3 regions of the Bacillus sp. GW823-FHT06A11 genome follow, and region 2 is predicted to be linked to each of the others. Evidence: riboswitches for the same ligand, from Rfam matches in the RefSeq annotation. Region 2 holds a riboswitch; each other region holds the start of a gene.
The links. Region 2 has a riboswitch for S-adenosylmethionine ahead of AC1Q8L_RS08310 (sugar ABC transporter substrate-binding protein). Riboswitches for the same ligand answer to the same signal wherever they lie in the genome.
Positions count from the first base shown of each region.

Region 1 (10,760 bases), on a different contig from region 2:
TCGACCTTACTAAAAGAAGAATTTTAACATCCTCTTTGGCTAATTCTTTCACTAATTGCTGTCCAATAAAGCCTGTTCCACCAGTTAAAAATACTGTTCTCATATAAAATCCCCCTTTTAGTACTAATCAGTACTAATTTGATTTAAAAAAAATGCTTCTTTTATCGAAGCAATTTTAAAAAATGATCTGCTGTTTTCGTGATTACAGTTGCATCCTTCAATGTTTCTGAAATAAATAACGCTCCTTCAAGATTTGTAATAAAAAGTGATGCAACCTCATCAATATGAATCGTATTTCTAAATTCTCCATTCTCTACCCCTTGTTTAAGTAATAGAGAAACTTTCTTTTGTAATCCTGTAAAAAAAAGACCTATTTTTTCTTTTATTTGCGTGGCCTGTTTAGGACTTTGAATATAAAGAGTAATAAATGGACAGCTCCCCTTATACTCTCTCGACTGAACTCCTTGTGATAATTGCTTTAAAAACAGTTGGATACGATCTTCAACTAAAAATTGGTTCTGAGAAAGTACGTCATCAATTGCAGATTGATACATTTCAATCCAATAATCAACGACCGCTTCTAATAATACTTCCTTATTAGAAAAGTGATAATACACATTAGACTTTGAAACTTTGCTTACACGTACTAATTCATCCATACTTGTATAAGCAAACCCTTTTTCTAAAAATAATGTTGCAGCTACTTCAATCACACGTTTTTGATTCATTAATTTTACCTTTGTCATAACTAGAACTATATAGTACTAATTTAAATATTACAAGTATTTATGTTAATTTAGAAAAAAGTTTGTTTAAAAAAGTTCCACTAACATTGATTTTACTGCAAAAAAAATCTTATTTTGAATAAAGTTGAACTGAACCCCGAAATTGTTAATTCACTATCGTCTAATAGAGGTCACCATACATACCCATCAACTTAAGAAAAAGAAATGCCCCCTTATTCAAGTTGCCTAGCCAAAAAATCACGTTTTAATAGACTTCTTTAGCATGCCTATCTTTCTATAAATTACCAGATATGAAACAAGGATCGTTTCATATCTAGTAATTTACTTGATTAGCTTGATGGGTATGGAGTAGTGCCCCTATAAACAAAACCCTCCAGAAACATCTAAAATCTGCCCTGTTATCCAGCGGCTATCAGCAGAAGCAAGGAATGCTACTGCATCTGCAATATCTTCAACTTGCCCTATTCGTTCGAACACAGATGAATTCGTAGCAAAACTTCGTATTTCCGGATCATCTAGCAATTTTGCATTAATATCTGTCTTCGTATATCCAGGCATAATTGTATTCACTGTTATACCTCTTTCTCCGAGATGTTTAGCTAGAGGAAGTGTCATCGTATTTAATGCACCTTTACTTAAGCCGTATGCAATTGAGCCTGTAAAACCAAGTCGTACTTCAGCTGATGAAATGTTAATAATACGCCCCTCTGCTCGTAGTAACGGCAATGTTTGCTGAATTAAGAAGAACGGTGCCTTAATATTTACAGACATAATTTCATCAAAAACTTCTTCTGTCGTATTTTCAATCGTTCCTTGTGTACCTATCCCTGCATTGTTTACTAAAATATCAATCTCTGATGTACCAACCCTTACTTGTAATTCATTCTTCAATTGTTCTACTAGCTTCTTGACACCATCAATTGAATTGAGTTCTGCTTCAATTAAGAATGCTTTTCCTCCATTAGATTCAATCTCACTAATTGTTTCATCTGCAGCTGCCTTATTTCGTCCGTAGTGAATCACAACTAATGCACCGTCGTTTGCCAATCTCATTGCAATCGCACGACCAATACCGCGACTCGCCCCTGTTACTAACGCTACTTTCCCATCAAGATTCTTCATTTTTTCCATCCTTTCTAAATTTCCGTTTAAAAAATCCAACACTTATATTTTCATGCAAACACCGATAATTTTAAATATAGATTTATAAGTAATTCAGTTCGTTCACTTATGATATTATAGTTATAACTTACGTTTTACTTTAGAAAATAAAATAAGGAGGCTACACAATGCAAAACACAGTAAAACTGGATGAAATCGATCATAAGATTATGAACTTGTTGTATGAAAATGCGAGAATTTCTGTTTCAGAAATAGGACGGATTATATCCATGACGCAACCTGCTGTAAAGGAGCGTATGAATAAACTTGAAGATCAAGGAGTTATAGCGGCTTACCGAACGAAATTTGAGCCTTCCAAAATTAATAAAAGCATTCAAGCATTCATCATGTTTAAAACGAGCCAATGCTCTGATTTCATCCAATATTGTAATGCCGCTCCTGAAGTAACTGATTTATATCGAATTAGCGGGGAATTTAATTATATGATGAAGGTCATGAGCGATTCGATGGATTCCCTCGCTGCGTTTTTAGACTCGTTAATGCAATTCGGATTATCATCTCCTTTAATTGTTTTAAAGAGTGAGTTCGAGGAGAAATTGTCATTCTAATAAAGGGATACGTATTATCCTCACTAACAGTAAAATTTTCTCTTTCTTGAGAAAAACCAACAAAATCAATGACTAGCAAACAAAAAAGAACATTGATTTTTCAATGTTCTTTTTATATCTCTACTTATTAATTAGATTGCTCTTCGAAAAGAGCGCCTTAATCCCCTTACCCCTGATTCCTCTGTGCCTCCCTAAACTCCTCCTTCATCTTCTCTAACAACCCTTCTTCTGTAATTAATCGATACGCTGTATTCGCTAATGCTTTTGCCGATGTAATTAATGCTTTATCTCCTAGTTCTGAACGTGCTGCTTCTCTAAATTCATTCGTATGCGCAATTAAGTCATCTGGACCAATTTTAATGTACGGATGAATTGTCGGCACAACTTGGCTGACGTTTCCTGCATCGGTTGAACCAATCCCTACTCTTTCTTTACGATTTACATCTTCACCTAATAGTTCTAGTTCTTCCGCTACGATATCGTTATATGTTTTTGTTACGAGTAATTCATCGATTTCATTTTGGAATTGATGGATTTTTACTTTTGCACCTGTTGCTAACGCTGCTCCCTCAGCAATGTTTCTTACTTTTTCTGTTACTTCCGCGCATCTCTTTCGCGTTGCTGCACGGATGAAGAACCTAGCCGCGGCATAGTCAGGAATAATGTTAGGTGCTTTTCCGCCTTCTGTAATGACGCCATGAATTCTCACGTCTGACGGAAGTTGTTGGCGAAGTGCGTTTATACCGTTATAGAGCTGAATAACCGCATCTAATGCATTAATCCCTTCTTCTGGTGAAGCTGCAGCGTGAGCTGTTTTTCCGTAAAAATGAAAATCAAGTGGATCGACTGCTAGTGAAGGACTCGTTGTCGCTGTTTTTCCGCTCGGATGAATCATAAGCGCCGCATCAATGTCTTTAAATAAACCTGCCTTTACATAACTTGATTTCGCGCTACCATTTGGCCCACCTTCTTCTGCTGGTGTACCAAACACGACAACTTCCCCGCCAATTTCTTCAAGTGTTTCTGATAATGCAATTGCTGCTGCAACGCTAATTGTGCCAATTAAATTGTGACCACACGCATGGCCTAATCCTGGTAAAGCGTCGTACTCCGCTAAAAATGCAATTGCCGGTCCTTGTTTTCCAGAACTTTTTCGCGCAATAAACCCCGTTTCATGTCCAGCTATATTGTGCTGCAACTGAAATCCTGCACTGCCTAGCAATAAACTTAACGTCCTAGATGCGTAAAACTCTTGGTTACCAATCTCTGGATTCGCATGAATATCATGACTTGTTTCTATGTACTTTTCCTTATTTCTTTCGATACTCTCTTCAATTGTTTTTCTTTGTGACGTTACTCCTGTCGCTCCCATTGTTCTTCCTCCTTTTATTTTCACGTAAAAAAGCCTCTTTCTAAAAGATAGAAAGAGGCTTCTGTATATACAGTCAAAATGAGCTTCTTTCTTATCTTTCAAGTTACCTTGCTGGAATTGGCACAGTATTCATAACGAATCCGCTGCCGAGGTATCATAGGGCCAGTCCCTCCACCTCTCGTGATAAGAATTTTCATAAAATTATATTAAATTATTTTTTATTCTAAGTTCATTCCAAGTAAAAGTCAAGGAATTCCTATCCGAATTTACCGAATATCTAAAAATCCTTTTAATACACCAATTGTCTCAGGTGCTTGCAGTCTTGCACATACGTACGGAAATTCCGTACTACCTTCAAATATCATTTGAGATGTAAGCGGTGCGCCTGCCCAGAAGATTTCATCATCAATTACTAAGAATGGGAATGCTTTATTTTGTCTTTGTAACTTTACATTTTTCAGCGGAACTGGTCCATCACTATAAACTGTTATTTGTGCATTTGTACGCATTAACGCTTGCCATACTCGTTTATCTACTTGTTTCGTACTTGGCAGTGAAATAATAATTTTTCGTTTTGCGGCTAAAATATCTTTTAATAGCCCTTTCGGCTCTTCAAGATTCATTTCCATAAACCAGCGTAAACGTTTCGAAATTTTCCGTTCCCACAATTGTCTTGATGTCGTGCGATCATACACATCTCCGTGACGTTCTATATGAGCTGTTAATTGTGATAACGCTTGTTTTCTAGAAAGATTTTTACGCATATAATGGCAATCTGATAATTGAATGAACTTCCCTCTCGCCCTTGTCACTGCTACATTGACGAGGCGATGATTTTTATGGTCAAAGAATAACACGCCAGGTCGTTCTTGCGGATAACTGTCAACCGTATCAAAGATCATCATATCTCTTTCAGAACCTTGAAACTTATGAACTGTCGCCGCTAAAACTGGTATGTTTTGATATTTCGTTCTCTGCAACATTTCTCTAATATACGTCGATAAAAAGCGTGACTGCGCCCTGTAAGGTGTCACAACACCAATCGACTGAACACCGTCTAACAATCCGATTAACATCATTTGCATCGCTACTAAACCAGACATAATGTTAAAACGGGAACCAGAAGCAGCATCTTTTAACGAAAAAGCTCCCATTTGGCTCGTATCAAATAAAACACTCGCTTCATTTGCGAACGGCTGCAATTGCGCAAGTTCTTTACGCTCTGAAACAGACGGATGATCGTATACTCTATTTTTATAAATAAACGAATTCGTAAACTTCGATATATCCGCATGCATACGTCTTTGTTCCTGCAACATAAATAGGTTTGGGTGTGCTTCTGATTTATTAACAGACTCAACAATCCCAGCATGGTAAAACATATCTTCCCCAAGCCATTTGCGAACGAGTTCATGGTTCGCCATCGCAATTGGAGGTAACTGTAAAAAGTCACCGCAAACGACGATACGTTTCCCAAGTGAAGCAGCTAATGCGATTTGCGGAACGAACGCCATACTCACTTCATCTACGACAACTAAATCGAATGTACGCTCATAAATAAGTGAATCAATGGCACATTTCGATAAAGTTGCACCAATTACTTTCGCATTTTCAATATATTCTTTTTCTACTTCTTTAATTTTCGCCTTTTGCTTTCGAAGCTCACTTTCAATCTCTTGTATACGCTTCTTATCGGCAGATGTTGCTTTATACGATAAGATTTTTTCACGAAGATCTTGGCGTGTCTCTTCTAAGTAGAGTCTTTCCTCACCCCATGATCCGTTCGTCGTTTCAACTAATTTCGATGCAAGTAACGTTTCATGATTTCGTATATGTTCATGCTGACTATAACCGTAACGAACAATTTCGCCAGGCGTCCATTTCTTTTTCTTTTCAATTTGCTTCGTTACTTCACTCATTAATACGTCTACTGCCGCGTTACTATGAGCTAACACAAGTACCGATTTTCCTTTTTGATAATGAGCCGAAATAATACGTGATAAATTGTAAGACTTCCCTGTTCCAGGTGGTCCCCATACGTACGTTGTCGGATTGTAAAATGCGCGATATGCCAGTTCATTTTTCGGATTTTTCATCTTCTCAATATGTTTCGGACTGCTCGTCCCATCAACGAGACGCTTTATACGATTACGTTTTAGCTTATCTTTACGTGCTTCTTTCAATCGCTCTTGCAGTTGCTCTAAAAGTTGCCACGGTTCACTGTATAAAACCGCTTCTCTTATTTCACCTTGTATATAATCATTTAATTTCAGTTCTATTTCTAATCCATGTACAGATAATACTTCTCCTGTCGCTTCCTCACCATCGAACTCAATTCGAATTGGTGAACCTTCAGGTAAGCTTACTTCCGAAATAAGCTGAAATACATACACTGTATTCTCATAATCTGTATATAAAAAACGACCGTTCATGATAGAAATTTTACTACCACCTATCGTTTTCCAATGTTTAATTTCATATGCTAATGCATAATGCCACTCTTTCATCGTTTCTGATAATGAAGGAGTTTGAGTAGGTGTATTCATCGTATAATCTCCTTCCTTCTCCCCAAACATACTTTCTCACTATACCATACAACACGCTAAAATTTGTAAGGTTTTTATCTTGCTTATTTTCTTAATTTTCAATAATATATTGTATATAATTTTCAGAAAGAAGGAATCTACATGCCAGTTAGAAGAATTGAACACGTAGGACTTATGGTTGCAAACTTAGAAGCATCTATCTCATTTTATGAAGAAGTAGTCGGCTTACAGCTCCTTCAACGTATGGGGCACCCGAATCCAGACTTAAAACTCGCTTTTTTAGGTGTGGAAGAATCGAAAGAAACGATACTCGAATTAATTGAAGGCTACAATTCTTCCTTGCCAGCAGAAGGAAAAGTACATCACATTTGCTTTAAGGTAGATTCATTAGAAGATGAAATCGAGAGACTAAAGAAACACGCAGTAACCTTTTTACTAGGAGAAGAAATCGAAACATTACCAGATGGAACACGTTACATATTCTTCGCTGGTCCTGATGGGGAGTGGATTGAGTTTTTTGAAACGGAGAGATAATCTGAAGAGACTTTTTACTTCAATAAAGTATAATAAAAGCCGTAGGAGTTTAATGCCTACAACTTTGTAAAAGGATCTTGATTCACTATAAAATATCCTCTATAGGTTTATTCTTAAAATTTACTTTTAACTTGATATTGATGTGACGTAACCTTAAATATGTAGAAATTTAAAAAGCCCCCTAATATTGTTAAAGGGGCTTTACTCATACGAATGATAATTTTTATAAATAATTGCTAAATAGTGAATTTACATAAATGCTTTTAGAAGCTCTTGAACTAATGGGATTGCTCCACCTATAAATTTTAAAACTGCCATTGCGATTTCCATATTATTTCCTCCTCTTTTGTTAGTACTGGGATGTGATTAAACTTTATACACTTATTATAGTAAACGCTTACATTTGTAACAATACATTTCTGTATGCAATATTGCATATTTATACGTTTTGACAATATTTGACCTCTATTAGCCATTCTTTAATGGTACCATAACGAAGTGAGAGTCTTTAAGGGTTCGCTTTAATAGGAGGAAATATGGAAAAAGTTCAAGATATTTACAGTAATATAAAATTTAAGAGTTGGTTTAAACAAGTATTAGCTGTAGGAGGAATATTAGGATTCTGCTACTTGGTGTTATATGGTTTCTGTTTTTTAGTTGATATGTAAATATTATACAGCTACACTAGTGGAGTCTTGCCTACAGAGGTAAGACTCTTTTATTGTACTTGAGATGAACAAACTACATACAATAGTTTTCAGGTTCTTCAGATTTCTCTATATGTTTCCTTGTTCCTCTATGTTCTAGACCCACTATTTCCTATCATTGAAAATAAATAAACTTCCGTTTATATTGAAAATACAATTTTATTGATGAAAAATGTCTTTTTACTAGATACATATTAAAAAGAAAAGTATAAGTTTTATTCCATTTCGGTACAATCTTTTTATCTTTGAAAAGGACTTAAATCTTATTAATAGATTTGAGTCTTTTTGTATACGTCCATTTCTATATAACCATATAAATATAATATATTAAAAATAATTTAAATGCAAGAATACTTGTAGAGGAAGCGCCAGCACTTCGGAAAAAACAAGCTAAGCCAAAAAATACAATAAGCTGCCCATATGGACAGCTTATTTACATAATTTTCTTTATGGGAAATATACTTAAGGCCATTTTTAACTTAATAGGAGTCTAATATCTCAAGTTTCTTAGCTAATACCCAGCTATTTAGACCTAAATATGCATAAATATTGTAATAAAAATAATTCCGGTTTCTCAGTGTTTCCTATAATCTTTTAATATCTTCATAGAATATAGGCCAACCTTGCATTAAGATATTATATATATATTTCTTACTACAAATATGGACGGTATTATCCTTGTTGCAGTTTTAATTTTAATCAAGTCTATTGTAATTACACAGATTGAAATATCTATTCAATTTCAAAAATAGTAAAGTAAAGGAAATGTATATGAAAAGATCACTTGTCTTAGAAACAAGTGATCTTTTCATTAGATATACTGCAACTTGCTAACAGCAGGTAATTGTTATCCTATTCATCTGTTCAATAGATATTATAATACATTTTTTAGTTATATAGACGAAATTGTTTCTAATGAAATGAGACCAAAAATATTTCAAAAGGTACCATAAATTATTTAGTGCTTTAAAAATGCAATTTTGAACCTTTCGAAGCACTAAATCAGGTAGATTTTAATAAACTTCAAACTTTGTCTGCATCAGGATCTCACAATTGAGCCTGAGTAATTAATGCTGTCAACATAACAAAAAGAGTCCTGATTGAAACAAACTCTTTTATGAGTTTTTACAAGTATAAACTTTTAAACATATAATTACATTTCTATTCTTTATTTTACCACTTGTACAGATGCTGGTTTCCACCCTTGATTCTCTATCCAATCAATATTAACCTTATATTTTTTATTACTTTGTTTATCTCGTACATTACCGTAGGCTTTATTATTACCATTATTTCCAATAAAATCGAAAATCAATTGGCTCTCTGGAACATTAACAGCATAAGAGATTGCTTTTTTCATCTCACTCCAATCTACTGTTCCTTCTTTAAATTTCATTTCAGGTTTTGCTCCTTGCTCTGTACCAATTGGCTTCCATGAAGGATTAGTTTGAGAATCCTTTTCTTGAGATACCGTTTTTTCTTCCTCTTTATTTTCATTTCCGCTCGTTTTTACCGATTTTTCTACTTTTTGTTTCCCTTCTAACTGTGCTGCTTCTTTATCTTCAGTTTTCTTCTCTTCTATCTTTGCTGTTTCTTTATCTTCAGTTTTCTTCTCTTCTATCTTTGCCATTTCTTTATCTTCAGTTTTCTTCTCTTCTATCTTTGCTGTTTCTTTATCTTCGGTTTTCTTCTCTTCTATCTTTGTTGCTTCTTTATCTTCAGTTTTCTTCTCTTCTATCTTTGTTACTTTCTTTTCTTGAGCAATTGCTTTCTTTGATGTATTAGAAGGGGTAAACAACTGGTATGTCACTATACCAACTGTCACTAATACCAAAGTAAATGCAATATTAAAAATTGCCTTTTGACGACGATTCTGTTGTTTTTCTTGAAATCTGCTTACTTGTCCCATTCTTCAAACCTCCGTTTTTACTTTCTCCTCTACTCTTTATGTATTATCCCTAAAATTCTTAATATTTTTATTAAACAATAGAAATAAACTACACTTTCCATACAGGATTTCATATCATAATATAATTTGTGTTTTTTCAAGTATCTGACATATGTTATTCAAAATAGTTTAATACATTAAAAATTGATAAGCTTCTGCACTTAAGAAACCTTCAATTTTATTCAAAGATGATTCCAATTACGTCCACATTAGATCTCCTGTAGAAAGCTTTTTAACAATTAAGCCTCTTCTTCCCTTATTTATAATTTTTAAATTAAATTTCCCTCTATAGTATAATAAAGATGTTTCGTTTTCTAATGGGGTATGTCGTAAAATCAAAAGAGATTTTATCTCTTTTACCTTCTTTTCAGAGTAAATTTCACCACTAGGAAATTCTATTATTCCTAATGTAATTTTTAATTCGCTCTCATCAAAAGTCCACTCTTTATTAAGTTCTCTTATCTTTTGTATAAAGCTTCTTTTGGTTTGTCCTATATAGAGCAATGTTACATTCTTAGCATATACTCTAGAGATTGCAAATATCCCCTTCTTAGAAGCTTCTTCCCTATTATAAAAGTCATTTATACTATACATGCCATACCACTTAATATGTACTGTTTCTATGAATCTCACCTCGTTTTTAGACAATATTATAATTTCTGAATGTTCAAATTATTATAGGTACATATGCTTGATTACTTGAATTATAAATTGTGCTTTTCAATAATACATTTTATTATTACTAATTTCAATAATGAAGAAAAAATATAATACTATAGTTTAATTACAAAGCTATATAAAAAACAAAGTGATGTCGTGCCACATATTTTCTTTTTTTACAATATCAAACTATCGTGAACAAAATTTTAAAAGTTATGGAATGAAAATACAATGTGTATGTACATACATTTCTATTAATTGAAGAAACCTTCTTAATTGAGGTCGTACCCCAATTAAGAAGAAAAAGAGTAGAAATTTAATCTCTCTACGCTGTTAAAATTATTCAACTCCCAAAAAACTGTACATCTTCTAGAGATACTAATTTTCTAGTTTTGATGTTTTTATAGTGCTTGAGAGTGATATTATTCAAGTTTTTTCATTGAGAATGCATAAATACAAACAAAACCAGTAATACATCTTTTCTGTACCGTACTGGTTTTGTTTAAGATCATCTTAA
Region 1 covers NZ_JBXAHS010000003.1:702,338-713,097, forward strand. Annotated here, with positions in the region: gene AC1Q8L_RS17795 (alpha/beta fold hydrolase) at 1-103, opposite strand, end outside; gene AC1Q8L_RS17800 (TetR/AcrR family transcriptional regulator) at 162-728, opposite strand; gene AC1Q8L_RS17805 (SDR family oxidoreductase) at 1,104-1,868, opposite strand; gene AC1Q8L_RS17810 (Lrp/AsnC family transcriptional regulator) at 2,036-2,476, shown strand; gene AC1Q8L_RS17815 (M20 family metallopeptidase) at 2,643-3,848, opposite strand; SAM riboswitch class I at 3,937-4,038, opposite strand; gene AC1Q8L_RS17820 (AAA domain-containing protein) at 4,115-6,424, opposite strand; gene AC1Q8L_RS17825 (VOC family protein) at 6,536-6,928, shown strand; partial or broken gene AC1Q8L_RS17830 (hypothetical protein) at 7,178-7,365, opposite strand; gene AC1Q8L_RS17835 (hypothetical protein) at 7,465-7,596, shown strand; gene AC1Q8L_RS17840 (YrrS family protein) at 8,804-9,544, opposite strand; gene AC1Q8L_RS17845 (hypothetical protein) at 9,782-10,216, opposite strand.
Region 1: linked by a shared signal. The riboswitch ahead of AC1Q8L_RS17815 (M20 family metallopeptidase) and the one ahead of AC1Q8L_RS08310 (sugar ABC transporter substrate-binding protein) in region 2 are both predicted to bind S-adenosylmethionine.

Region 2 (10,760 bases):
TTCTTATCTTTTATCCCTTTATTGAAAAAGGAAAATCTTTAAAGCGATGGGCCCATGCTGGAATTGCTTTTAGCACCTTAATTTATGTAGTTTTAGCTATCGTATCTTTTATGTATTACAGCGAGGGACAATTAAACCGTACTATTTGGCCTACTTTAACGATGTTAAAAATAATTAAAGTTCCTTTTATTCAGCGCTTTGAATATATTATTATTTTCGTTTGGTTTTTAATTATTTTACCAAACCTTTGCTTAACCATTTGGTCATCATGTCAAACGATGAAGCGTTCCTTTCATATTTCATTTAAATTTACATTACCGTTTTTTATTTTCATCATATTTTCAGCTTCTCTACTTTTCACAAACCGTGAAAGTATCAACACATTAAATACCGTACTATCTCAAGCGGGTTTATATATTGTATACGCTTATATCCCAATTTTATTTCTATTCCATTCGCTAAGATGGCGCTTCAAAAATCAGTCAAAAAAATCTTCAACCGATACACCGTAATCTCTGATACAATTTGATTAATACATTTGTAAAGGGGACAAGCGAATGAAAAAGTATGTATTTTCTTTACTTGCAGTACTAAGCTTAATTCTTGCTGGATGCGGAAGTACTGGTACAAATGACCAAAAATCTTCTGAATCAAAACAAGAAGAACATGACCACGCATCGCACACTCAGCAAGCTGACATTCAAGAGAAAACAAAAGGAGTCGACACACTTCCAACCTTCCTAGATAAGCTTGATCCACAAATGAAAGATATCTACACCGTCGCTGGACAAAATGCAGAGCTATTAGATTGGATTCCATGCTATTGTGGTTGCGGTGAAAGTGTAGGACATAAAAATAATAAAAACTGCTTTATTCGTGAAATTAAAAAGAATGGTGAAGTTGTTTGGGACTCCCATGCAACGACTTGCGTCAATTGCCTAGAAATTGCAGTTGAATCTGCTTCCATGAAACAAAAAGGAAAATCAACGCTTGAAATTCGTAACTATATCGATAATAAATACAAAGAAGGCTATGGCAAACCAACACCTACGCCAATGCCAAAAGCTTAAAAAACGAGGGAATTCCTCGTTTTTTCTTTTCATTCTCATTTTTTCTTAACAAATTCTTTCAAGTGTATTTCTCCTTACTTATCACACACTATATATAACTCTCGGTAAGGAGGGTACACAGTGCAAACATATAACGACTATGATAAAGCTCTCTATTACACGTATTGCTGTAATTGGGATAAATTACTCGTTCTCATGGTTCAAACGAACGATCAATTATTTTCTAAGCGTATTGAGCATTTTTTACACGCTTATCAATACAGCAAGGAACTGCCAGAAGTTGATAAACAATTGCAGCTCCTATTTCAATATATTGACCACGCATCCCAAAAGTCGCATGTAGAAGAAGTAGAACAAATTCAAATGTAAACTATAGCGCTATTCTCTTCCGGAGAATGGCGCTTTTTTTAAATTTTTATATCAATAAAAGTTTCTCCTCATAAAACTTTTATTGATAAACATATTTTTTCTTTCTTTTCCATACCACTTCATACTATAATTTAGTATGTAACTATTATAAGAGAGGTATAAAATATGGGACGAGAAAAAAAGCAAGAATATGCTTTACTTACCGCATGGGGAGCTTCTTTTATCGCTACACTGGGAAGTCTTTATTTTTCCGAAATCATGAAATTTGAGCCTTGTGTACTTTGTTGGTATCAACGTATTTTTATGTATCCATTCGTTTTATGGCTCGGTATCGCTGTAGCAAAAAAAGATTATCGCATCGCAAGTTATTCTTTACCAATTGCAAGTATTGGTGCTTGTATTTCTTTATATCACTATGCAATTCAAAAAGTCCCAGCGTTTTCAGCTGCTGGAGCAGCTTGCGGTCGTGTACCCTGCACCGGAGAATTTATAAACTGGTTTGGTTTTATTACAATCCCGTTTTTAGCACTTATCGGCTTTATTACAATCGCTGTTTGTAGCTTTATTGTCATCAAAAACAAATAAGGAGATGAAAGAATGAAAAAAATGCTTATATTTGGTGGTATTATTATCGCCTTGTTCGTAGCAATTTTCGCTGTCACACAAATGGAAGAAAAAAATGCTACTAGCCAAAAGATTGATAATCCTACTGAAAGTAAGACAAACGGTCCTGACTACTACACAAATAAAATCTCTCTTTCAGATCTTCAAAAGAACTTAAAAGAGAAAAAAGAAGAAACAGTATACTTTTATCAAACATCTTGCGTTCATTGCCAAAAATTATCTCCTGTCCTAGTGCCAATGGCTAAAGACTTAAACGTTGATATGAAAGTTATGGATATTGAAAAATTAGATGCTCCTTGGGATGAATATAAAATTCAAGGAACACCAACAATCATTCATTTTAAAGATGGCAAAGAAGTGAGCCGTATTAGCGGTGAACAGCCGAAAGATAAATTAAAAGAATGGCTTGAGCAAACGAAAAAGTAACTAGAAAAGGAAACTCCTTCTACACATGAAATGGGTGTAAAATCCCACACTAATGTATAAGGAGGGGGTTTTATGCCAGAAGTAAGATGTTCTGTTTCCAACTGTTCTTTTTGGGGACAAGGTAACTTTTGTCAAGCAAGTGCGATCATCGTTCAGCCTGATGCAGATGAAACTGGTCAAACTGAAAATGATTCATATACAGCTGCTGTTTTAACAAACGAGACGCTAGAAAGTCCTGTAGCAACGAGTGTAGAAACTTGTTGTCATACATTTAAGCCTAAATATTAAACAAAAAAAGCATGCGATTAATCGTATGCTTTTTACATTCCCCTCCAAAAATCATGCATAATAAAAAAGTACAAAATAACGAGAACGGCCGTCCCGCATAAGGTAATGCGCCGATATATACTCTTCTCTCCTTCCCTCGCTTTCACAAACGCCCAAATAAATCCGAAGAACAATATTAAATCAACATATGGAACATAAAAAGAAAAGACGAGAAACGCATATAAATACACGATAAATAAACAGGTCGTTACTAAGAAAACTTTAAACGCAAATTCACTTTTCATAATATAACCGCCCCCTATCTGTACTGTATTATATTCAGCAAAATATAATAGTTGCAGTTAAACTCCAAGTATAAATAAGCTACCGTCTATAAAACGGTAGCCATTACGGAACATTGTATTTCCGTTTATATATATTACTTAAAATTGAAGAAGGAATTTGCTCGTAACGAATTTTCTCTCCTGTTTCATCTATAATATACAAATTGTTTCCTATATAATATATTCCATCTTTTCGTTTTGAGTACACTGGATATCTTTCATTTGGCAATACCGTTTTCACTTTTGTTAACTGTCCATTTGGTTCTTGCCAATATATATCCGCGCGGTCTACTAGCGTAAGTACTCCAATTTGTTCTTCTTCTATTTTCCGACTATTCCAGCTCACAACGCGATAACCAAGCTTATTCGCTTCATATTCGGGGCTCGTATGAAAACGAGAAATGATTACTTTTGTTTGTAATTGTACTCTGTCATATAACCATTGTATATCCCTGTCATGCATGCGAATACAACCATTTGATTCCCTACTTCCAATCGTCCATTCCCGATTTGTCCCGTGAATCGCATATTCATTCTTATCTAGTCCAAGCCACCTCGTACCGAGAGGATTATTCGGTGCACCCCCAGGTATTTTTTTTCGATGGTATTCTTTATTTTTAAATTTAGTTATAATACAAAAGTTACCTTCAGGCGTAGGTGTACGATCTCTTCCAGTCGTTACTGGAAATGTTTTTGTATAATTTCCATTCTCAAAAAAAGACAACTGATTTGTCGTAAGATTCACTAATATTAAATGATCTGTATTAGCAAAAGCACTAACCGGTAGGATGAAAAATAATAGTATGACGAAACATAACTTTTTCAGCTATATCCCCCCTAGCGCTCACTATAATAAGTGGAATTAACATTACTTTGCTCTTATAAATGAAAACTATCCATTTACAATAACGCCCCCATTTACATGTATCATTTGTCCAGTAACATAAGATGAATCGCCAGACGCTAAGTATACGTATGCCGGCGCTAATTCATATGGTTGACCAGGTCTTTGCATAGGGACATTGCTCCCAAACTGAGAGACTTTCTTCTCATCAAAGCTCGATGGAATAAGTGGTGTCCAAATCGGTCCTGGTGCAACACCATTTACACGAATCCCTTTTTGCACTAACGATTGTGAAAGTGATCTTGTAAAAGCTACGATTGCTCCTTTCGTTGCGGAATAATCAATTAAAGTTTCATTTCCTTCGTATGCAACGATAGACGCGGTATTTATAATGACATCCCCTTGCTTTAAATGAGAAAGTGCGGCTTTCGCAACGTGAAAATAAGAAAAAATATTAATACGAAAAGTCTTTTCTAGCTGTTCTGCTGTAATATACTCTAGTCCTTGCTGCGGATATTGCTGCGCGACATTATTTACTAAAACCTGTAAACTACCTAGCTGCTGGACGGTCTCTTGAACAACATCTTTACAATGCTGTTCATCACTTAAATCACCCGGCAACAATACACACTTTACACCTTCTTTCTCAACATATTGCTTCGTCTCATTAGCATCTTCTTCCTCATCTAAATAAGCAATCGCAACATTTGCTCCCTCTTTTGCAAAAGCGATGGAAACTGCGCGTCCAATTCCGCTATCTCCTCCCGTAATTAACACATTCTTTCCTTTTAACTTTTCACTTCCTTTATAATTTGGATCTTCAAACTGCGGAAGTGGATTCATTAATGATTCAATCCCCGGCTGTTTATTTTGATGTTGCGCTGGCATTGTTACAAAGTTTTTTTGCTGTGGCATAGACTACTTTCAACTCCTTTTTCTTAGCATGTGCACAATAAAAAGCTGAAATTCACACATTGGTTTACGATTAATATTCGAATTTAAGACACAAAATATGAATTGTTATAAACTTTTTATGCAAAACTATTGCAAAATAGTTAAAAAACGAATATTATATATAACTGTTGTGAAAATTATTCGTAAACAGAAAGGATGTTTATATGTTTAACCTTTCAAAACATAAAACTTCTATTAAAACTGAAATTATGGCAGGTATTATTACCTTCTTAACAATGGCATATATCATTGTCGTAAACCCTGTTATCCTTGGAGATGCAGGTGTTCCATTTGAACAAGCATTTACAGCAACAATTATTGCTGCTGTTGTCGGAACATTATTTATGGCAATCTTTACAAACTTACCAATCGCAATCGCGCCAGGTATGGGATTAAATGCTTACTTCTCTTACTCTGTTGTAAAAGCACATGAAGGCATGACTTTCGCAATTGCATTCTCTGCTGTATTCGTAGCAGGTATGATTTTAATTTTGCTATCATTTACATCTTTCCGTACAAAATTAATGGAAGCAATTCCTGAAAACTTAAAACATGCAATTACTGCTGGTATCGGTCTTTTCATCGCCTTTATCGGTTTACGTTTAACAGGTATCGTTACAAAAAATGATGCAAACTTAGTTGGACTTGGTGATCTTCACTCTGCTCCAGTTCTACTGGCACTAGCTGGACTTGGAATTACTATTGTTCTTATGTCTTTAAATGTAAATGGCGCACTATTTATCGGTATGCTCTTAACTGGTATTATCGCTTTCTTCACAGGACAGTTAACATTCTCAAACGGTGTTACATCAATGCCTGGATTACCAGAAGGAATTATCGTTTCAAATCCAATTACTGCTGTATCTGACGTAATTAACTACGGATTATATGGCGTTGTATTCTCATTCTTCCTTGTTACACTATTCGATACAACAGGTACATTACTTGGCGTTGCACAACAAGGTGGATTTATGAAAGACGGAAAGCTTCCAAAAGCAGGACGAGCTCTTCTATCTGACTCATTCTCAGCAACTATTGGTTCTATGTTCGGAACAACACCATCAACAGCTTACATTGAATCATCTGCTGGTGTTGCAGCTGGTGGTCGTACTGGTTTAACAACTGTTACAGTAGCTGTTCTATTCGCACTAACAGCATTCTTCGGCCCATTAGTAAGTGCTGTTTCTGGTGTATCAGCTATTACTGCACCATCATTAATTATCGTTGGTAGTCTTATGATGGGTTCAGTTCGCCACATCGATTGGGACGCATTTGATGAAGCATTCCCAGCATTTTTAGTAATCTTAAGCATGCCACTTACATCAAGTATCGCAACAGGTATCGCACTTGGATTTATTTCATACCCACTTATGAAAGTAGCAAAAGGTAAATTCCGTGCTGTTCACCCACTTGTATATGTATTTGGAATTTTGTTTGCTTATCAATTGATATTCTTACCACATTAAAATCCCTCTTCCTGAGGGATTTTTTTATAAATACTGTTTGACAACAACATTTGTTTGTGGAATAATTCAAAATAGTTAAATATTCGATGTCTTATCAAGAGCAGGTGGAGGGATGAGCCCTACGAAGCCCGGCAACCGACCCATTTACGGGCACGGTGCTAATTCTTACAACACATTGTGTTGAAAGATAAGAGTAATATGATAAGGCGTCTTTTCTATATGAAAAGGCGTTTTTTATTTTCACTCCCTCCTCTCTCTTCTTAGTTTAGGAGGGATTTTTTTATGAAAAAATTATGTTCCATCGTACTTATTTTTCTCTTATTTACATTAGCGGCTTGTACAAATGAACAAGATGCTATCTCTTCACAAAAGCAACAAACTGTGAGAAAGGCGACTACAACGGTAGAAAATCAATTACATACAGAAATTCCAAGCCAAATGAAGAAGCCATTAAAAATCGCATTAATTATGCAAATGTCCATCGGAACTTTTTCCTCTCAATATATTGAGGGTGTCAAAAAACAAGTTGAGCTATTTGGCGGCAGTGTACAAGTCTACAATTCTGATAACGATTTAGCAAAAATGGCTGCAAATTTAGATACTGCTATTAATTCAAAAGTGGATGGTATTTTAATTGATCATGGCCGTTCTGAAGCACTAAAACCTGGAGTAGAAAAAGCGTTACAGGCGAACATTCCCGTAGTTGCGTTCGATAACGATCTACGCTTGCCAGGTGTGACAATTATTGATCAAGATGACTATAGTCTTGCATGGAAATCATTAAAAACGTTAGCGGAAGATTTGAATGGACAAGGAAATATCGCAGTTGTATGGGTCGGCGGATTTGCTCCAATGGAACGTCGCAATGTTATCATTGATGCTTTTTATAAACGGTATCCAAATATAAAAGAAGTTGCAAGATTCGGTACTGCTAGTAATAACACACCGCTCGATACACAAACACAAGTAGAAGCTTTACTAAAGAAATATCCGAAAAAAGGCGATTTACAAGCTATTTTCGCTTCGTGGGATGAGTTTGCTAAAGGGGCTGTTAAAGCACTTGAACAAGCTGGTCGTACAGATATAAAAGTATATGGCATTGACTTAAGTAATGAGGATTTACAACTCATGCAAAAAGAAAACTCACCTTGGACTGCTACAGCTGCAACTGATCCAGCTGAAGTAGGTAAGGTTCAAGTACGATTTTTATACAAAAAAATTGCTGGTGAACAAACGCCAGATATTTATTCACTAGAACCTTATTTAGTAAAGAAAAATAGTTTACCAAAAGAAAATATAACAATGGATCAGTTATCAAAATATATAAACGGTTGGGGAGACTCAAAAGATGCATATTCCCCTTGGATGAAAAAATTAGAGAAGGAGAAAAAATGATGACGTTCTCTCTTCAAAACATTACACATTCTTATCATGTCGCTACACCTGTTCTAGAAGATGTTTCTATTCATATTCAAAAAGGAAAAGTACACGCTTTACTAGGCATGAACGGTGCGGGAAAAAGTACTTTACTAAAAATAGCAACTGGTGAAATTCAACCAGTTGTTGGCGATATAAAAATTGATACTCAGTCTGTTTCCTTTACTTCACCGCGCGATGCAAAAAAGCATGGCATTTCTTTCGTAACACAAGAAGTAGATCACGGACTTATTCCCGGATTATCTGTATTAGAAAATGTACTAATCGATCATTTAGCAATGCAAAATAAAGTACTATTTTCAAAGTCCAAATTAATCGCACTTGCTAAACAACATTTGCAAACTGTACAGGTAAATTTAAATGTTTCGGAAGATGTTTCAAACTGTTCATTACATGAAAAACAATTACTTCTTATCGCAAGAGCTTTATCTAACAATACAAATTACCTTTTATTAGATGAACCTACTTCTTCTCTTGGACCAAAAGAAGTTGAAACCTTTGGGAAACTATTAAAAGATTTAACATCAAAAGGAATTGGCATCCTTTTAGTTTCTCATCGTTTATCAGAGATTCGAAATTTCGCGGATGATGTAACTGTATTACATAACGGTCAAGTTGCCCTTTCTGAAACCATTACAACGATTACAGATCAACAAATTGTGGAAGCAATGACTGGAAAACAACTTACACTTCCTATTAATACCGCACCAAAAACCGGGAGCGAGGAACTATTTAAAGTACAAGAGCTTCTATTACACGAAGGTCATTCTCCCCTTTCTCTTACAATACGAAAAGGAGAAACTGTTGTGATATACGGATTAATTGGAAGTGGAAAAACAACACTTGCTGAAACGTTATTTGGTGCTCTTCATACTTATCACGCAGAAATAGACGGTCAAAAACTAACGATTAAAACACCACGAGATGCGATTAAAGCGAAAATCGCACTTGTACCAGAAGAAAGAAGAAAACAAGGCGTATTTCTTTCGGAAGATATTATAAGTCACACAAATTTACATCAATCAGGTTGGAAACGAAAACAAACCGAATTAAATGATGCTACTACAGCAATTTCTTCTTTCGGTATTTCACCAAATGACCCAAAGGCACATATTCATTCACTTAGCGGTGGAAACCAACAAAAAGTCTCAATTGCAAAGTGGAGTGGATTCAAACCTAATCTATTTCTTTTAGACGAGCCAACTAAAGGTGTAGACATCGCTGCGAAACAAGACATTTTTCAATTCATTCGCAACATTACAGAAAACGGAAGTTCCGTAATTTATTTCACAGGAGAACAAGATGAAGCGTTGCATATTGCTGATCGCATTCTTATACTGGCAAACGGAGAATTTGTAGGTGAATACTTACCAAGCGAACTATCTCCTGAACAGCTTTTACATTTATCTGAAGGGAGCTATTCCATTGAATCTCGTTCATAAAACGAAAACTAAGAAACTATATTTACCTACTCATCTTTTTTATCAATTTAGTACAATTGCTATTATTATAGGTGTTACAATTTTTTTCTCTATCGTCAATGATTCTTTTTTAACATATAACAATATTAGTGATATTTTACGTTCTATCTCCATCGTAACGTTACTTGCAATCGGCGTTACCTTTACATTGATTGTAGATGGATTTGATTTATCAGTGGGCTCTACCGCTAGTTTAGCAACAATTGCAGCTGCTTCTTGTCTCGTTTTATATCGACAAGAACTATTAGTTACACTCCTTGTTCCTATTCTTTGCGGATTATTAGTTGGATTATTAAATGCACTACTCGTTATCCGAATTAAACTACCCGATTTACTAGCTACATTAAGTATCATGTATATCGTTAATGGACTACACTTAACATTTTCAAAAGGATCCTCAATTTATGAAGGAATGTCCGGTGCAACAGGACATTTTATTCCATCCTTTTTATTTATCGGTCAAGGTTCCGTCTTAGGAATTCCAGTCCCTGTCATTATCATGCTTACTGTCGTTTTAATTGCACATCTATTTTTAGAAAAAACAACGTACGGTCGTTTCTTTTATATGACTGGTGGGAATCGAGAAGCTGCTAGATTAGCCGGTATTCCTACTGATCGTTACCGTGTATATGCTTATATGATTAGTGGTTTACTAGCTTCTATTGGCGGCATTATTCTATGCAGCCGCGTTGGAACAGGACAAGTTTCAGCTGGTGCTCCATTATTAATGGATGCAGTCGCAGCTGCCTATATCGGTTACGCAATGTTCGGTGCCAAGAAACCAAATATAGTCGGAACATTCCTCGGCTCGGTATTAATTGGAATTATATTAAATGGACTCACAATGATGAACGTCCCTTATTATGCACAAGATATCATTAAAGGCAGCATTTTAATTACAGCTTTAGCCTTTTCATTTATTAAAAAGAAGCGTAAATAAAAAGTAGAGCATCGAATTCGATGCTCTACTTTCCCTTTGCAACAATCACACGAACTACTTTCAAAACAAGAAGTAAAAGACCGTTCACTATCGCTGCAACCCCTAAAGAGACCGATATCATCAGCTCTCCCATTCCATTATTCAATACAAACATAGCAGAAGAAATGAAAGCCAAAATAAACAATACTAACGTTGGTATATATTTAATAACAGGCTTCTTATATGACTTTTGTGAAAGAAGAAACGTAATTACCAACGTCATAATGAAAACAAAATATACTACAAATAAGAAAATCACACGAAAGCCTCCACGATTACTAAACTATGAAAAAGATAACAGCAGTTAAAAATTATTAATATTTCTCATTCATCTGTAATTCTTTACTATACTTTTGAATGAAAACTGACGAAACAACCATTACCATTCCTACACTAAATCCAATAAGCTGATCCAGTAGCATCTCATCATGTATGAGCCAGCGAAGTAGAAATACCCCTCCAAAAATAAGCATAGCAGTAAATCCGGTATGCCTAAGTC
Region 2 covers NZ_JBXAHS010000001.1:1,637,330-1,648,089, forward strand. Annotated here, with positions in the region: gene AC1Q8L_RS08260 (GerAB/ArcD/ProY family transporter) at 1-512, shown strand, start outside; gene AC1Q8L_RS08265 (PCYCGC domain-containing protein) at 558-1,070, shown strand; gene AC1Q8L_RS08270 (YhdB family protein) at 1,191-1,439, shown strand; gene AC1Q8L_RS08275 (disulfide formation protein C) at 1,605-2,024, shown strand; gene AC1Q8L_RS08280 (thioredoxin family protein) at 2,037-2,489, shown strand; gene AC1Q8L_RS08285 (DUF1540 domain-containing protein) at 2,562-2,777, shown strand; gene AC1Q8L_RS08290 (hypothetical protein) at 2,810-3,061, opposite strand; gene AC1Q8L_RS08295 (L,D-transpeptidase) at 3,165-3,926, opposite strand; gene AC1Q8L_RS08300 (SDR family oxidoreductase) at 3,993-4,859, opposite strand; gene AC1Q8L_RS08305 (NCS2 family permease) at 5,063-6,364, shown strand; SAM riboswitch class I at 6,453-6,558, shown strand; gene AC1Q8L_RS08310 (sugar ABC transporter substrate-binding protein) at 6,647-7,759, shown strand; gene AC1Q8L_RS08315 (sugar ABC transporter ATP-binding protein) at 7,756-9,243, shown strand; gene AC1Q8L_RS08320 (ABC transporter permease) at 9,227-10,222, shown strand; gene AC1Q8L_RS08325 (hypothetical protein) at 10,248-10,520, opposite strand; gene AC1Q8L_RS08330 (hypothetical protein) at 10,576-10,760, opposite strand, start outside.

Region 3 (10,760 bases), on a different contig from region 2:
ATAAACATACTGTTTATGTTGTTTTTAATTTGAGTGAAATGGATGTAAGGAATATGAATTTGAAAGAAATTTTTTGTTGGATAGATAAGAACGAATGAAGAGAGGTACAGCATGATTAGTATGTCACTAAGATCATTTAAAATCCAATCGTATTATATACTAGGTATTTTGTTACTAGGTTGGATGTTAACACCGTTTTCAGCACACTTTTTAGGCGCTGGAATTGGGCTTATTGTAAGTATGTATTGCGTTTGGCTTCTAGGGAGAAGAATTGAGAAGCTTGGAGATAGTATTGTAAAGAAGACGAAAGCACCGACACTCGGTATGTTTAACCGTTTTGCAGCTGCCATTTTGGGTGCTATTATTATGTACGAAATTGAGCACCACATGGTTATGTGGGCATTTGCAGTAGGGATTATGGGTGGTTATTTCTTAATCGTTGTGAATTTAGGATACTATAGCATGAAAGATGAGAAAGAACTAACAAAGAGCTAAAAGAGATAAAAAGATAAAAGACTTCTTTTTAGATGGAATAGATGATCCAGCCACAAATAGAAGCGGTCAGGGCCTTTTTTAACCCCATACGATGTGAAACTCGAGAGATGTAGCGAGTAGTGATATAATGTATATATTCGAAGCTGTAATTTTATAATCTAGGTCACAGATGAAGAGATTAGCATTTCACTTTATATAAGATATAGAAAGAAGCTTACGTTTTCACGTAAGCTTCTTTTTTATGTAAGTGTGTGTAACCGTTAAGCCGCATTGGGTTTTGTCGGTGAGTACGCGAAACTTTACGGTTACACGACACTTATTCATATGAGTAAAGGGTTATTCCAACAGAAAGTTTTAATTTAAGCGATTGGACCGCCTAAGTTAATGATATCTTCAGAAACGCTTTCGAACTTTTTGAAGTTCTCTTTGAATTCATTTGCAAGCTCGATTGCTTTTGCTTTGTAAGCAGCTTTATCAGCCCAAGTTTGTTCAGGCATTAACACTTCGTCAGGTACACCTGGTACGTGAAGTGGAACTTCAAGACCGAAGATGTCATGTTTAGCTGTTTCAGTTTTTGCAAGTTCGCCGCTTAATGCTGCTTGAATCATTGCACGAGTATAACCTAAGTTCATACGTTTACCAACTCCGTACTCGCCGCCAGTCCAGCCAGTGTTTACTAGGAATACTTTCGCATCGTGTTTCTCGATTTTTTCACCAAGCATTTCAGCGTAGCGAGATGCATCAAGTGGTAAGAATGGTGAACCGAAGCAAGTTGAGAATGTAGCTTGCGGAGATGTAACGCCGCGCTCTGTTCCTGCTAGTTTACTAGTGTAACCACTTAAGAAATGATACATAGCTTGCTCTTTTGATAACTTACTGATTGGAGGCAATACGCCAGATGCATCAGCAGTTAAGAAAATAATTGTATTTGGGTGTCCAGCAACACTTGGCAGTACGATATTGTCGATCGCATGCATAGGGTATGCAGCACGAGTATTTTCTGTTAAAGTAGTATCGTTGTAGTCGGCGATACGCGTTTGGTCATTAATGATAACGTTTTCTAAAACAGATCCAAATTTGATTGCATCGAAAATTTGTGGTTCTTTCTCGTGAGAAAGGTTTACACATTTTGCATAGCAACCGCCTTCAATATTGAATACACCGTTATCAGACCAACCGTGCTCATCATCACCGATTAATTTACGGTTTGGATCAGCAGATAATGTTGTTTTACCTGTTCCAGATAAACCGAAGAATAGTGCTACGTCGCCTTCTTCACCTACGTTTGCAGAGCAATGCATAGAAAGGATATCTTGTTCAGGTAATAAGAAGTTCATAATAGAGAAGATTGATTTTTTCATTTCTCCAGCGTATTCTGTACCACCAATTAGTACGATACGTTTTTCGAATGAAACCATAATGAATGCTTCAGAGTTTGTACCGTCAACAGCTGGATCAGCTTTGAAATTCGGTGCAGAAACAATTGTGAACTCTGATTCATGAGTTGTTAATTCTTCTTCAGTTGGACGAATGAATAATTGATGTACAAATAAATTGTGCCATGCATATTCGTTAATAACTTGAATTGGTAGGCGGTAATTGCGGTCAGCGCCTGCAAATCCTTTGAAGACGAATAACTCTTCTTTTTCTTTTAAGTATTCTAAAACTTTAGTATATAATTTATTAAAATGTTCTTCAGAAATCGGTTGGTTCACAGCTCCCCAAGCAATTTTGTCAGCAACCGATGCTTCTTTCACAATAAATTTATCTTTAGGAGAACGTCCTGTATATTTTCCAGTTGAAGCAGAAACGGCACCAGTCGAAGTTAATTTCCCTTCATTTCGCATTAATACTTTTTCCACTAATTGCGGAACACTTAGTTGAATCTGTGCATTGCTTCCGTTCAATAATTCGTGTAAACCAATTTGGACATTCACAGTACTCATATTTATATACCATCCTTTTCATTTAATGAAATATTTCTCGTAATCCCCAACAAGAGTATAACACAATTATATAAATAATGTATACTATTTATTTCTTTTTGTTTGTGTGAATGTATTATTTCCCTATTAATATTTCATTTCAGGCGTATTGAGAAAAACTTTCAGGAAAATGTGAATATTAATTGACAAATGAATATCATTTCTTTAGTATAGGTTGGGACGGATACTCTCTTATCCCGAGCTGGCGGAGGGACAGGCCCGATGAAGCCCAGCAACCTCACTTGTATTGATAAATGCAGGTGAATAGGTGCTAAAACCTGTGCGAGGCTACAGGTCTCGAACGATAAGAGCGAAGGGCAAAAAGCAGTATGCAAGTAGCAAATTAAACCTTTCCTCTATGTAAAGTAGGAAAGGTTTTTCTGTATGCTTGTGTGGGAGAATAAATGTATGTCGCAGTTTGTGGCAAATTAAGGATGAGTTCCGTACAATATATACAATTACTGTAGGGAGGTTTACCACATGACAAAAAAACGTCATCTGTTCACATCTGAGTCTGTAACTGAAGGACATCCAGATAAAATTTGTGACCAAATTTCTGATTCAATTTTAGATGCGATCTTATCAAAAGACGCAAATGCACGTGTAGCTTGTGAAACAACTGTAACAACTGGTTTAGTATTGGTAGCGGGGGAAATTACGACTTCTACTTACGTAGATATTCCAAAAATCGTTCGTGAAACAATTCAAGGCATTGGTTACACACGCGCAAAATACGGATTCGATGCAGAAACTTGTGCTGTTTTAACATCTATCGATGAGCAGTCTGCTGACATCGCTATGGGTGTTGACCAAGCGCTAGAAGCACGCGAAGGTCAAATGACTGACGCTGAGATTGAGGCAATTGGTGCAGGAGACCAAGGTTTAATGTTTGGTTTCGCATGTAATGAAACACAAGAGTTAATGCCACTTCCAATCTCGCTTGCTCACAAATTAGCTCGCCGTTTAACTGAAGTACGTAAAGATGATACATTATCATACTTACGTCCAGATGGAAAAACGCAAGTTACAGTTGAGTATGATGAAAATGGTAAACCAGTACGTGTTGATACTATCGTAATTTCTACACAACATCACCCAGATGTTACATGGGAAGAAATCGATCGCGACTTAAAAGAGCACGTAATTAAAGCTGTAGTACCAGCAGAATTAATGGATGGAGAAACGAAATTCTTCATTAATCCAACTGGCCGCTTCGTAATTGGTGGACCACAAGGTGATGCTGGTTTAACAGGACGTAAAATCATCGTTGATACTTACGGTGGATACGCTCGCCATGGCGGCGGTGCATTCTCTGGTAAAGATGCAACAAAAGTTGACCGTTCTGCAGCATATGCAGCTCGTTATGTTGCGAAAAACATCGTAGCAGCTGGTCTTGCTGACAAAGCAGAAGTACAACTTGCATACGCAATCGGTGTAGCACAACCAGTATCAATTTCAGTTGATACATTCGGCACAGGTAAAGTATCTGAAGACGTACTAGTAGAACTAGTTCGTAACAACTTCGATCTTCGCCCAGCTGGTATTATTAAAATGCTAGACTTACGTCGCCCAATTTACAAACAAACAGCAGCTTACGGCCACTTCGGACGTACTGATGTAGATCTTTCATGGGAACGTACAGACAAAGCTGCAGCTTTAAAAGAGCAAGCTGGTCTATAATATATGAAAAAAAGCTTTGCGCGGTGAGCGCAAAGCTTTTTTTATTTCGTTTTACTTACAATTTGAATGCATGATTTGCAATATACTTCGCCTTCTAGCTCAATATACTTTTTCGTATTAGTCATGCCACTTGCTGGAAAAGGCATATGAATCCATGCCTTTTCATACGTTTGTATTTCCTTTTACATGATTTACAAAGGGTGGATTTCTTCTGGAAGATATGCAATCAACCTTTCATTTGACGTGCTTTACCTGCGCAAAAGGCACTGCTTAGTAAAAATAGTGTCGCGAATATAATGCTTACTAATGTAGCGTATGGAATTGCACCTTTTAAGGAAAAGCCGACAGTGATTGAAGCGATGAATAAGAGGATGAATGTTGTTGTTAATTTTTTATAAAGTTCCATACTATGTAGACCTCCAATTTATTTTTTAGTACAAGTTTTAAAATTGAATTCTATTATGTAGAAAATATAAAGAGTAACTAAAGATATGTAGTCTAGGAGTATAAGAAAGTGCAGTTTCCTTTTTGTGGGTTAGTATACTTATATTGTATCATGGCGCATGATTGGCTTCATACATAATTGTGTAAAGATATGTATGATAAAATGAAGAAAAGTCTTTAAGAAAGGAAAGATAAAAAATGAGTGTAACTGAACATAAAAAACAAGCTCCAAAAGAAGTGCGTTGCAAGATTGTTACGATTTCCGATACACGTACGGAAGAAACGGATAAGAGCGGACAACTATTACATGAATTGTTAAAAGAAGCGGGCCATACAGTAACCTCTTATGAAATTGTAAAAGATGATAAAGAAAGTATTCAGCAAGCAGTGTTAGCTGGTTATCATAAGGAAGATGTAGATGTTGTATTAACAAATGGCGGTACTGGTATTACGAAGCGTGATGTAACAATTGAAGCAGTGTCAGCTCTATTAGATAAAGAGATTGTCGGGTTTGGTGAGTTGTTCCGCATGATTAGTTATTTAGAAGATATCGGGAGCAGCGCAATGTTAAGTAGAGCGATTGGGGGTACAATTGGGCGCAAAGTAGTTTTCTCGATGCCAGGATCGAGCGGGGCGGTTCGCCTTGCGATGAATAAATTAATTTTACCGGAATTAGGCCATATTACATTTGAGCTACATCGCCAATGAGTAGGTGGGCTGGAATTGTATTAGCGGGCGGTATGTCGAGTAGATTTGGTGAGCCGAAAGCGTTAGCGAGCTGGCAAGGTAGTACTTTTATTGAGCATATTTTGAAAGAGATGACAAGTGCGCTCCAAGAAGTTGTAGTCATTAGTCATTCTGATATAAAAGAGCGAGTAGAGCAATTCGTACAAGTTCCTGTTATAGAAGATATCCCGCACTATAAAGGGAATGGACCGCTGGCCGGTATTGTATCAGGAATGGAATACATAGAAGCAGATTGGTATGCTATTATGCCTTGCGATGCGCCAAATGTTTCGCATGAATGGTTTACCATTTTACTGGAGCAAACGAGCAATGAATATGATGCAGTTGTACCTATTATTAATGGAAGAAAACAGCCGCTGCTTGCAGCGTATCATAACCGTGTGAAAGAAAAGATTTATGCTTTACTTCAGGAAGAGAAAAGAAGTATGGGGCAGCTTTTATCACAATGTAATGTGAAGTATGTTGCTGGAGAAGATGTACAAGCGAATACAGATTGGTTTATAAATGTAAATACAAAAGAAGAATATGTGCAGGCTCAAAAAGACCTTTCAAATGAATGAAAGGTTTTTTGATATACAGAATTGGGGAACAATTGCTGTATAAAGGTATGTGAGTAAGTTGATTTTAAGGGGAATTCTTAAAATCATTATACAGCAAAAACACTGTATAACCATATATTAATTTTTATGGGTTTTTATTACAAGTCTGTTTAGTTATGTTTATTTTTGCTATAATGAATATGGAAATAAATGATATTTCACCTTATGTATCATTCATTCAACTAAAATTTACAAGTGTGTAATAAACTCCCTTCGTTTTTTGAAGGGAGTTTTTCTGTTCAAGCAAGTAACTCTGATGCGGTATGCTGAAGGACTTCTTCATACTGGTTAAGTAAGCCGCGAAAGATCTCATCCCAGCTTTTTGATTTTGCAAAAGATGAAGCTGCTATTCCCATCTGCTCAAGTTTTTCTTCATTTTGCAATAAAGAATAAATGGATGATAGAAATGCATCCTCATTTTTAGGGGGACAAAGAATTCCCGTTTTTCCATCTGTAATAATATTTTTAACCCCGCCACTATTTGCACCAATGACAGGTGTGCCACATGCGAGTGATTCAAGTACGACATTTCCGAATGTTTCAGTAGCTGATGGAAATACCATTATGTTAGAACAAGCATATGCTTCAGCTAAATCTGCACTTTGTAAATAGCCAGTAAAAGTGACATTTGTTTGTGGAACAGCTTCACGCAAATTTGTTGCTAGAGGTCCGTCTCCTGCGATGAGCCAATGAATGTCGTTTCGAGTATGCGATGTTTTAACGATAAGGTTTTGCAACGTATCAATATCTTTTTCAGGAGCAATTCGTCCTACATAGGAAAGAACGTACTTCGCTGTAATATTATATTTTTTTCGGAATAGGTCTGTATTGTAAGCTGGATGAAAGAGTGTGCAATCTACACCACGTCCCCAAATGGAGAGGGCCTGAAAGCCTTTATTTTTTAATTGATGTAATGTTTCAGGGGAGGGAACGAAATTTTTTTGCATATGACTATGAAACCATTTTAAATAGTTCCAAAGCATATTGGAGAGAAATTCAATTTTGTAATAGCGTAAATACGCATCGAAATCAGTATGATAAGAACCGACAACTGGGATGTTTAACTTTTTGGCGTAATACAGTCCACAAAGTCCCATGTTGAAAGGTGTGGCAATGTGAATAATGTCAGGTTTAAAGGAATGAAGTTCCCGTTTAATACGCGGAGTAGGAAAAGAAAAGCGACATTCTGGATATAATATTGTTAACGGGATACTTCTCATCTTGTTCACATTAGCCACGAAATTATCTTCAGCTGTATGTTGAGGGGCGAAAACAGAATAGGCGATCTGTTCTTTTTGAAAGTAACTTGTTAATCGTTCTAACGTTTTCGCAACCCCGTTAACTTGTGGCGTAAAAGTATCGGTAAAAATGGCGACTCTCATCATATCACTCCTTTATGTGAAAAGTGGGATGAATTGATAAAAAGAGATGATGCCAGAGCAAGTGCCAAGGCACATGCCGACGAATACATCTGACGGATAGTGAAGCCCTAAATAAATACGAGAAATACCGACGCATAATGCTAACGGTAATAGGAAAGCAAGTAAGCTTGGATTATAGCAAATAAATGGAATGAAGACAGAGAAAACGGCTGTTGTATGACCAGACGGGAAAGAGTGGTCTTTTAATGGATGGACTGGATATTTCGCATCCTGAATTGTTAAATACGGACGTTTTCGTGGATACCACCTTTTTAATATTTGTACAGGAATATGGCTAATTGCTAAAGAAATAGCAGCAGCGATTGCCGCTTGGTGTAAAGTCCCTTTTGCAAAAATTAAAAAGAAAAGTGTAAGTGCAATGGAGAAAGTAGCACCACCGATATGGGTTATATTGCTGAAAAAGATATTTAATGTTTTTTGATCAAAGTAGCGATTAATTCCTTTAAAAATGTAACATTCTATTTTATATAATCCACTGACCTTCATGAAAATTCTCCTCCCTCGTTTACATATATATGGAGATATTAGCTTTTATTTTAATAAGATTTTGTTGAGGGAGTAATAATGTTTTGTAAAGAAAAAGTTAGTTTTTATATAAAAAAAGCTGCCAGTATTATGGCAGCAGTAAAATCATTTTTGTAGTGATTTATAATATTGACCTTTTTCAACATACTGCGTACGAATACGCTCCATATCTTTACGGTCTTCTTCTGTTAATTCACGAATGACTTTCGCGGGACGACCGAAAGCTAACGTGTTTGGTGGAATTTTCTTTCCTTGTGAAACGAGGCTTCCAGCGCCGATAAAAGCTCCTTCACCAATTTCAGCACCATCTAATATAATGGATCCCATTCCAATTAAAGCATCCTTTTTAATATGACAGCTATGTAAAATAACTTGATGCCCAACTGTAACATCATCTTCTAAAATAAGAGGATATTGAGGGCTTTGGTGGAGTGTACATTGGTCTTGTACATTTACTCGGTCTCCAATGATTGTTGGTGACACATCACCACGGATGACCGTATTAAACCAAATACTTGATTCCTCGCCAACGGAAACATCGCCTGTAATCGTAACATAGTCAGCGATAAAAGCACTACTCGCAATTTTCGGATTTTTTTCTTTGTAAGGATATATCATGTAAAGTCTTCCTTTCCTAGAGACTAGTTTTAGTGTATCAAATTATGAGAAAGAGTGAAATGGAGGAGGTCCGTATGTGGAATTATGAAGCAGAGGAAGCGAAAGCTGTCATTGTTATTGTGCACGGCGCAATGGAATATCACGGACGTTACGAAGCCGTTGCGGAAATGTGGAATCATATCGGCTACCACGTCGTGATGGGGGACCTTCCGTCACATGGAACGACTTCAAGAAATAGAGGACATATTGATTCATTTGATGAATACATAGAGGAAGTTAAATTATGGGTGAAAGAAGCAAGAAAGTATAGATTACCTATTTTTCTATTCGGTCATAGTATGGGTGGTCTTATTGTCATTCGTATGATGCAAGAAACGAAGAGAGAAGATGTCGAGGGTATTATTTTGAGTTCGCCTTGTTTAGGGGTAGTGACTGGACCCTCTGCTCCGCTTCAATTTGCTTCAAAAATATTAAATGTTGTGGCTCCAAAATTGCAATTTGCAACGAATCTTACGGTGGAAATGTCAACACGTAACCATGAAGTGAGAGATGCAATGGAGAATGATTCTTTGTTCTTGCGCAAAGTATCAGTACGTTGGTATAGTGAATTGATTAAGTCTATCGAAATTGCTCATAAAAAAATAGATGATTTTCCAGATGTTCCGCTCTTGCTAATGCAAGCATGTGAGGATAAACTTGTAGATAAAACACGTGTCCGCATGTGGTTTGATAATGTTAAAATAGGTGATAAGGCATATAAAGAATGGCCGAATTGTTATCACGAGTTATTAAATGAGTATGAGCGTGATGAAATTTTGAATTATATTCAGTCATTTACTGAAATACATGTCAATAATATAGTAAAAACAAACAAATAAATCATTATTTGTACATTTAATAGAGGAGATGAAGGAAGAAGTGAACGTACCGAGTAATCCCATAACGCTCATGGCGAAAGTATACCGTGATGTGTTTCCGGTTGTACACCATGAGCTAGCGATGTGGAAAGAGCGTGCCTACCATATTCCGAATGATGAGCTTCATAGTCAGGCAATCGCAAGTATTGAGCATAAAACGTTTCATTGTGAGGGTGGTGGCATTTTATCGCTGCTAGCAAATGAACACCGAGAGGAATGTATTCGTTTTATCGTAGCGTATCAAACAATCAGTGACTATTTAGATAATTTATGTGATCGCAGTACATCACTTGATCCAAATGATTTTGCCGCGCTACATGAATCAATGTTAATGGCACTATCACCTGAAGTGGAAGGTGGCGGTAATTATTATCGTTACCGTGATGATCAAGATGATGGTGGTTATTTAGATGAACTTGTTGAAACGTGCCAAGATGTTTTAAAGAAAACGAAGCACTATGACAAAATCGCTCCTGTTCTCCATGAACTTGCTTGTTATTATTGTGATTTACAAATTCATAAACACGTGAAGTTAGAAGAGAGAGAACCGCGCCTGAAAACATGGTTTGAAGCACATAAAGAAAACTTACCTGAGATGAGCTGGTTTGAATTTTCAGCATGTGCCGGTTCTACGCTTGGAATTTTCTGCCTTGTAGCATATGCATTTCATGATGAATTACATGATGAAGATATTGCGAAAATTAGACAAGGATACTTTCCTTACGTACAAGGACTTCATATCTTACTTGATTATTTCATCGATCAAGAAGAAGACCGCATAGGCGGAGATTTGAATTTCTGTAGTTATTATGAAAACGAGCAAGCTATATTAGATCGTATGAAACACTTTGTAGAAGAAGCAGAGAAGAGCATTGGTGATTTGCCTCATGCGAAGTTTCATCGTCTTATAAGCCGAGGATTACTTGGTATTTATTTATCAGATCAAAAAGTATCAGCACAAAAGAATATGCACAAAATGGCACGGCGCATTGTAAAGTACGGAGGCCTCACTTCAAGATTCTTCTATTGGAACGGGAAGATGTACCGAAAGAAAATGGCGCAGTGATGAAGAAAACCACTCATGTAGAGTGGTTTTCTTTTTATTATGATCGTATTTTTGAAAATACATATATGAGAAGTTCAATCGCAAAAATAACTAAAACAGATAGTCCGAATAAAGGCATGACAGCGCCTAATATAACCATCATGATAAAGAAAACGAGTACGCTTTTCTTATCTCTTTGCTTTGGAGGTGCTGCTAATTTTCCTTTTGGCTTTCTTGCTAACCACATTTTTACTCCGTAATAA
Region 3 covers NZ_JBXAHS010000002.1:57,409-68,168, forward strand. Annotated here, with positions in the region: gene AC1Q8L_RS08740 (ATP synthase subunit I) at 112-495, shown strand; gene pckA (phosphoenolpyruvate carboxykinase (ATP)) at 855-2,441, opposite strand; SAM riboswitch class I at 2,670-2,791, shown strand; gene metK (methionine adenosyltransferase) at 2,961-4,160, shown strand; gene AC1Q8L_RS08755 (hypothetical protein) at 4,387-4,566, opposite strand; gene AC1Q8L_RS08760 (MogA/MoaB family molybdenum cofactor biosynthesis protein) at 4,803-5,312, shown strand; gene AC1Q8L_RS08765 (molybdenum cofactor guanylyltransferase) at 5,309-5,911, shown strand; gene AC1Q8L_RS08770 (glycosyltransferase family 4 protein) at 6,190-7,332, opposite strand; gene AC1Q8L_RS08775 (phosphatase PAP2 family protein) at 7,345-7,878, opposite strand; gene AC1Q8L_RS08780 (gamma carbonic anhydrase) at 8,023-8,535, opposite strand; gene AC1Q8L_RS08785 (alpha/beta hydrolase) at 8,610-9,413, shown strand; gene AC1Q8L_RS08790 (tetraprenyl-beta-curcumene synthase family protein) at 9,454-10,518, shown strand; gene AC1Q8L_RS08795 (PepSY-associated TM helix domain-containing protein) at 10,556-10,760, opposite strand, start outside.
Region 3: linked by a shared signal. The riboswitch ahead of metK (methionine adenosyltransferase) and the one ahead of AC1Q8L_RS08310 (sugar ABC transporter substrate-binding protein) in region 2 are both predicted to bind S-adenosylmethionine.